Sinorhizobium fredii: one gene and its partner. The protein of the gene in region 1 interacts with the protein of each later gene in a pairwise test. Links are inferred from orthologs where the notes say so. Each region holds a gene or a part of one and is shown on either strand. Other genes may lie near its edges. The genes, in order: ileS and NXT3_RS21740.

Evidence for each region.
Region 2: the proteins of ileS (region 1) and NXT3_RS21740 interact in binary tests that used the Escherichia coli proteins (3 or more experiments, as listed by UniProt). The link is inferred for Sinorhizobium fredii from one-to-one orthologs.

The regions. Positions count from the first base shown.
Region 1 is NZ_CP024307.1:863,663-867,479, forward strand. Bases 100-3,600 are described here. They hold ileS (isoleucine--tRNA ligase), read left to right. Parts: upstream 100-490; coding sequence 491-3,400; downstream 3,401-3,600. Other genes in these bases: NXT3_RS04110 (bifunctional riboflavin kinase/FAD synthetase), read left to right, coding at 100-219; NXT3_RS04120 (hypothetical protein), read left to right, coding at 3,533-3,600. Also shown: more of NXT3_RS04110, read left to right, coding at 1-99; more of NXT3_RS04120, read left to right, coding at 3,601-3,817. UniProt on the Escherichia coli protein: Catalyzes the attachment of isoleucine to tRNA(Ile). As IleRS can inadvertently accommodate and process structurally similar amino acids such as valine, to avoid such errors it has two additional distinct tRNA(Ile)-dependent editing activities.
Region 2 is NZ_CP024309.1:115,963-119,074, reverse strand. What follows is about bases 317-3,112. They hold NXT3_RS21740 (hydrogenase maturation protease HybD family protein), read right to left. Parts: upstream 2,105-3,112; coding sequence 1,529-2,104; downstream 317-1,528. Other genes in these bases: NXT3_RS21730 (nickel-dependent hydrogenase large subunit), read right to left, coding at 2,838-3,112; cybH (Ni/Fe-hydrogenase, b-type cytochrome subunit), read right to left, coding at 2,130-2,825; hypC (HypC/HybG/HupF family hydrogenase formation chaperone), read right to left, coding at 934-1,230; NXT3_RS21755 (hydrogenase expression/formation protein), read right to left, coding at 317-362. In the rest of the region: more of NXT3_RS21755, read right to left, coding at 1-316.

The DNA of each region.
Region 1 (3,817 bases):
GGTGAAGCGCTGCTGGAGACCTTCGTGTTCGACTTCTCCGGCGACCTTTACGGCGAGGTCTGCGCCGTCTCCTTTTTCGGCCACCTTCGCGACGAAGTGAAGTTCGACGGGCTCGAGCCCCTGATGGTGCAGATGAGGGAGGACGAGAAGGAGGCGCGCGCCCTTCTTTCCGGCGTGCGGCCCTTGAACGACATCGACCGCCATATCAATTTCGTCTGAAGCGGCGGGTGCACCGGGCCTAAAGAATCGCGCCCTGCTGCGCTCGCGGACCTTTTCAAAAGGGCGAAAACGCCTTAAACAACCGGCCATTATGATTAGGCATCGTCGATTGACCATCGATCAGCGAATTATTGGCCCGGCTTTCCGCGCGCGCTAGAGCGTGCCGGGAGGTCCGGGATTTCGGCGTTTCACGCCCTTCCAGTCATCTTCGAGAGACCGAACCCTTCCGCCTGCGTGACAATCCGCGCGGAAAAGACGAATGCAAAAGACCATGACAGAGACCGCTGAAAAGATCGACTACTCCTCGACGCTCTACCTGCCGCAGACCGAATTTCCGATGCGCGCCGGCCTCCCGCAGAAGGAGCCGGAATTCGTTGCCCGCTGGCAGAAGATGGAGCTCTACAAGAAGCTTCGCGCCTCCGCTGCCGGCCGCGACAAGTTCGTGCTGCATGACGGCCCGCCCTATGCGAACGGCAACATCCATATCGGCCATGCGCTCAACAAGATCCTCAAGGATGTCATCAACCGCTCGTTCCAGATGCGCGGCTTCGACGCCAATTACGTCCCGGGCTGGGACTGCCACGGCCTGCCGATCGAATGGAAAATCGAGGAGAAATATCGCGAGAAGGGCCGCAACAAGGACGACGTCCCGGTCAACGAGTTCCGCAAGGAATGCCGTGATTTCGCCAGCGGCTGGATCCAGGTGCAGACCGAGGAATTCAAGCGCCTCGGCATCGAAGGCGACTTCGACAATCCCTACACGACGATGAACTTCCATGCAGAAGCGCGTATCGCCGGCGAATTGATGAAAATCGCACGGGCCGGCCAGCTCTATCGCGGCTCGAAGCCGGTGATGTGGTCGGTTGTCGAACGCACCGCGCTCGCCGAGGCCGAAGTCGAATATGCCGACGTCGAAAGCGACATGATCTGGGTGAAGTTCCCGGTGACAGAGGGCCCGGATGTGCTTGCCGGCGCCTTTGTCGTCATCTGGACGACGACGCCCTGGACGATTCCCGGCAACCGGGCGGTCGCCTATTCGTCGCGCTATGCCTATGGCCTCTATGAAGTCGCGACGGCCGAAAACGACTACGGTCCGCAGCCGGGCGAAAAGCTGATCTTCGCCAAGCGCCTCGCGGAGGAATCGGCCGCCAAGGCGAAGGTCACCTTCCGCTTCATCCGCGACATCGAAGCCGAGGAGCTTGCGGCAGTCACCTGCTTGCACCCGCTGCACGGCCTCGGCGGTGGATACGCCTTCAAGGTGCCGCTGCTCGACGGCGAACACGTCACCGACGATGCCGGCACCGGCTTCGTCCACACCGCGCCCGGGCACGGCCGCGAGGACTTTGATGCCTGGATGGACGGCGCCCGGTCACTCGAAGCGCGCGGCATCTCCTCTGCGATCCCCTTCACCGTCGACGATGCCGGTTATTTCACCGCCGATGCGCCTGGCTTCGGTCCGGACGCCGAAGGCGGCGCCGGTCGCGTCATCGACGACAAGGGCAAGAAGGGCGACGCCAACGATCGCGTCATCAAGGCGCTCATCGCCCGCCATGCGCTCTTTGCCCGCGGACGCCTGAAGCATTCCTATCCGCATTCCTGGCGGTCGAAGAAGCCGGTCATCTTCCGCAACACGCCGCAATGGTTCGTCTATATGGACAAGGACTTCGGCGACGGCACGACGCTGCGCTCGCGGGCGCTCAACGCCATCGACGAAACCCGTTTCGTCCCGGGCGCCGGCCAGAACCGCCTGCGCGCCATGATCGAGCAGCGCCCGGACTGGGTTCTGTCGCGCCAGCGCGCCTGGGGCGTGCCGATCGCGGTCTTCGCCGATGAGCAGGGTGAAATCCTCGTCGACGACGCCGTCAATGCGCGGATCCTCGAGGCTTTTGAGAAGGAAGGGGCCGATGCCTGGTTCGCTGAGGGAGCGAAGGAACGCTTCCTCGGAAACGACCACGACCATGCCCGCTGGAACCAGGTTATGGACATCCTCGACGTGTGGTTCGATTCCGGCTCGACCCACATCTTCACGCTCGAAGACCGTACAGATCTGAAATGGCCGGCCGATGTCTATCTCGAGGGTTCCGACCAGCACCGCGGCTGGTTCCACTCCTCGCTGCTGGAAAGCTGCGCGACCCGCGGCCGCGCGCCCTACAACGCCGTTGTCACCCATGGCTTCACCATGGACGAGAAGGGCGAGAAGATGTCGAAGTCGAAGGGCAACACGGTCACGCCGCAGGAAGTGATGAAGGATGCCGGCGCCGACATCCTGCGCCTGTGGGTGATGACCACCGACTACTGGGAAGACCAGCGCCTCGGCAAGACGATCATCCAGACGAACATCGATGCCTACCGCAAGCTCAGGAACACCGTCCGCTGGATGCTCGGCACGCTCGCCCACGACAAGGGCGAAGTGATCGCGCTTGCCGAGATGCCGGAGCTCGAGCAGCTGATGCTGCATCGCCTTGCCGAACTCGACCGGCTGGTGCGCGAAGGCTACGACGCCTTCGACTTCAAGCGGATCGCCCGCGCGCTGATCGATTTCTCGAATGTCGAACTTTCGGCCTTCTATTTCGATATCCGCAAGGACGCGCTCTACTGCGATGCGCCTTCGTCGCTCCGCCGCCGCGCCGCGCTGCACGTCATCCGCACGCTGTTCGATTGCCTGGTGACCTGGCTCGCGCCGATGCTGCCCTTCACCGCCGAGGAAGCCTGGCTTTCCCGTAACCCGGAAGCCCTCTCGGTGCATCTCGAGCAATTCCCGCCTGTGCCGGCGGAATGGCGCAACGATGCGCTGGCCGAGAAATGGCGGAAGATCCGCGAAGTGCGCAAGGTCGTCACCGGCGCGCTCGAGATCGAGCGCAAGGACAAGCGCATCGGCTCCTCCCTGGAAGCCGCTCCGCTCGTCCACGTCGCCGATCCGGATCTGAAGGCCGCCCTCGAAGGCCAGGATTTTGCCGAGATCTGCATCACCTCGGCGATCGGGATCGACGACGCCGAGGGGCCGGAAGGCGCGTTTACCTTGCCGGAAGTGGCGAAGGTCAGCGTCGTGCCGAGGCTGGCCGAAGGCCGCAAATGCGCTCGCTCCTGGCGGATCACCACGGATGTCGGCTCCGATCCGCTCTATCCGGAAGTGTCGGCCCGCGACGCCGCCGCACTGAGGGAACTTGGCTTCAAAGCGTGATGGAACGTCCCGGGTGAATTGCGCTTGGCGCATTCATCCGGTACAACCTGCCCGAAATTTGGCGGATTTTTCCGCCATGGGGGCGTTTAATGGCCGCGGCGGGCGCGGTGCGGCGGGGCTTAAGGGAACTTTATGGAAATGACGCGAGCGTTGCGGGTGTCTGCGAGCATTGCTGCTGTCGTGGCGGGGAGCCTGGCGCTTTCCGGCTGCATCGGCGGCCCGACCTACGGCACGGACAAGACGGCCGGCGAACAGCTCGTCGACGATCTCGGCAGCGCCATCAGCCTGGCGCCGCCGAAAAAGGATCCGGTCAAGTACCAGCCGCGCGCCGGCCTTGTGTTGCCGCCGCAGGGAGAGCAGGCTTCGCTCATCCAGCCGCAGCAGTCGCTCGCAAGTCGCGAAACCAATCCCGAGTGG
Region 2 (3,112 bases), on another replicon or contig:
GCGACGGTGAAGCGGATACGCCAGACGCCGGCCATGACAGCCTCCTGCATCTGGGCGATGATGCCGTTCTCCAGCACCGCGACGCCGGCAACCTCGCCCTCGCCGAGGATCTGGGTGATCAACTCTTTGTCGTCCTCTGGATAGTCGGTGATGTCGAACATCCGGCTCGGCCGGCCGGACTTGAAAACCGCCAGCGCATCCGCGAGCGCCGGCAGGAGCAGCGCCGTCCTCCAACATCGGCTCATCAGCTCCTCTGCGCTATTGGTGGCGAGCAAATTGAGTCTGGGCGCGCGGAGAGGTTCGGCGTCCGAGGGCATCACGCTTGCCTCACCCATTGGGGCGACCCATATAGCAGGCCTCATCGCAGGATCGCCTTGGAGGCATGGGCGATCGCGACCTTCGGCCCGCCAGTGGGCACCTTGATTGACGCGCCGGAAAAGAACCGGCCCCGAATTTTCCGACATTCACCGTCCGGTCGCAGACCTTGCCGACTACTCCTGCCGGCCGCTCACGTCCGATAGAGGTCAAGCTCGGAAAAACGGCGTTCGGGCGGCCCTTCAGCCTGCCATTGGCCGTTCGGCAAACGATAGCATCGCGCCGTCGGCAGCGGCACCCCTGCGGTAGACCGGGAGGAACGACCGCGACGCCTTTGACCTCTGGCCGCTGCGCGGGAGTACCCGTGACGACCGGCACGGGGTTGTTGGGCTCGCCCGCCGATCGTACGACACGCGCATCGCAATTCGTCTCCTCGACGACGGATAGTGTCCGCTTGCTCGCGGCGCGGACCAGGTTAGATGGCATTGTCTCCTCCACAAATCAGCACTCCGAACGTTCCTAAGGGGTCGTTGGCAAGCGCCGTGCCAAACTGAAGAATTCGAGCTACGGTGAGCTGTAAGGGGAAAAGCATCATCGACAGGCTGGGACGTGTTGCTTTCAATCGGTGCGAAGATGCAGCGGCAATTCGGGCTCGCGGGAAACAAGATCGGCAAGGAGCGGTTCGAAGGCGCGGCCTTCGCTGGCTTCAACGAGGGCGGCGAGCGCGTCGTCGATCGCCCGGGCCTCATCGGCCTCGAGCACGCGAATGGCGGAGCCGAGATGAGTGAGGACGTGGGTCCCGTTCGGCTGGGGGCCGACAAGCAAGAGGGAGATTGTAGATATTGCGCCATGACGCTCGCAATTCGCGACGAACTCATTGGCGGTGACGATCCGCATGGGAATGCCTATGCACATGGCGCTTCTCCTCTACCTTTCCGATGCTGCAGAATCCGCAGGCGCGGGAACAGCGTTGCCGTGCGAAGCCCAACAGCCCCGCCCTTTCTGAAACGCGCAGGCGAGCAGAGCCGCGTCAGCACAGCGATGGCGATCTGCGGCGGCGCCCTGCCCTTGCCGAACCGGATCAAAGCCAGTCCGATGCCGAGGGATTTCGGCCGCCTTGCAGCCGGCCCTACCGCCCACGCGTCATTTCCGGCAGGCTGGTGCCATGGACGTAACCATGGAAGCGTGTTTCCGGAGGATCCCCCTCACCAGTTCAACGCGGCCGATAGGCGCGGCGCTCGTAGTTTTCCACGTCGATGTCGTTTTCGAGAAGCGGCGGAACCACTGCCCCCTCCGGCCTCACGGCAACGGCGACGCCCCAGTCCCGCAGCGTTCGAACGGCGGTGTCGACGGCCGCCGGAATGACAGCCTTGACCGGCGCCGTCAGCGGACCACCCCAGTTTTCAAGATCAAGCGGCTGGCAACCGATCAGGGTCAGGCGCTCGGGGTATTGTCCCATGAGATCTGCCGCGCTCAGCACTTCCTGGAAACCGGTCTGGTGCAGACTCACTTTCTTGGCACCGGTGAACTTCGGCACTTCATCATCCTCCACCACCTTCATCGCCCCCGGTACGAGGCCGTAGTCGATCGCGTCGAAGACGATGAGCCGGTCGTGCTCGTTTATGAACTGCACCAGGTAGAGGCCCTGTGTGCCGCCGTCGAGGACGGTGACGTTGGCAGGCACTTCATAGGCCTTGTGGAAGGCTTCGACCGCGCGCACGCCAAATCCCTCGTCGGCCCAGAGGATATTGCCGATACCGAGCACGAGAATGCGGGGTGCGGGGCGAATTGCGGTTTGATGATGGAGCAGCCGTCTAGTCCTCCATGTCCTTGGACAGCCGCTCGCCCGAGAACATCGATGAGATGATGCTTTGCGAACTCATGATGTCCTCGCGAACCACTACATAGATGTGGACGATCGCAAAGATGAGAATGACCCACATTCCGAGATGATGGTTGGTGTGGATATCCTGACTATTCGGCCAGATCGAGAATACCCAGCCAAAAAGCACATATTCCCAACTGTCTCGGCCCGCGCCGTCGCTGTAGAGCGCAAAGCCGGTGATCACCATGAAGAGCAGCGGCAGGGTGAACATGAGGAACATGGTGAACCGCGCCAACGGATTGTGGCCTGGATACTTCCTTGGCTGGGGTGCCATGAACATGTACCAGCGAACTTCATGCGACCATTCCTTCCAGAAACGGCCGCTCCAGATGGGCATGTAGAAGATCTGCCGGGCATGCACGCCACCCACAAAGACCCAATAGACCCGCAGGATCAGGAGCACTGTGAGGATCTGTGCCGCCGCGAAGTGGATGAAGCGGATATGGCCCATCAGATAGTTGGCGCTCGCCTCCCCGGACACGGAAGTCAGCGGCGAGCCTATGAAGTAGCCGGTCAGAGCGAGTGTCAGGATCGAGAAGGCGTTTACCCAATGCCAGATGCGCACCGGTGCATCGTAAACATGGACGCTCAGGCGCCCGACTGCCTTTTTAGCATGAAGAGCCATGAGCAAACCTCCTCACCGGATCTGAACCCTCGTCCTTTCCTGCCCGTCCGGGCTCATGATATGAGTCGAGCATGCCAGGCAGGGATCAAACGAGTGGATGGTTCTCAGGATTTCAAGTGGCTGAGCAGGGTCGGACATCGGCATATCTAAAAGCGCCGCCTCGAAGGCACCGATGTTTCCAGCAGGATCACGTGGACTGCCGTTCCACGTCGTGGGAACGACGCACTGGTAGTTATCGATTCTCCCCTCCTTGATCTTGATCCAGTGCGCGAGCGCACCGCGCGGCG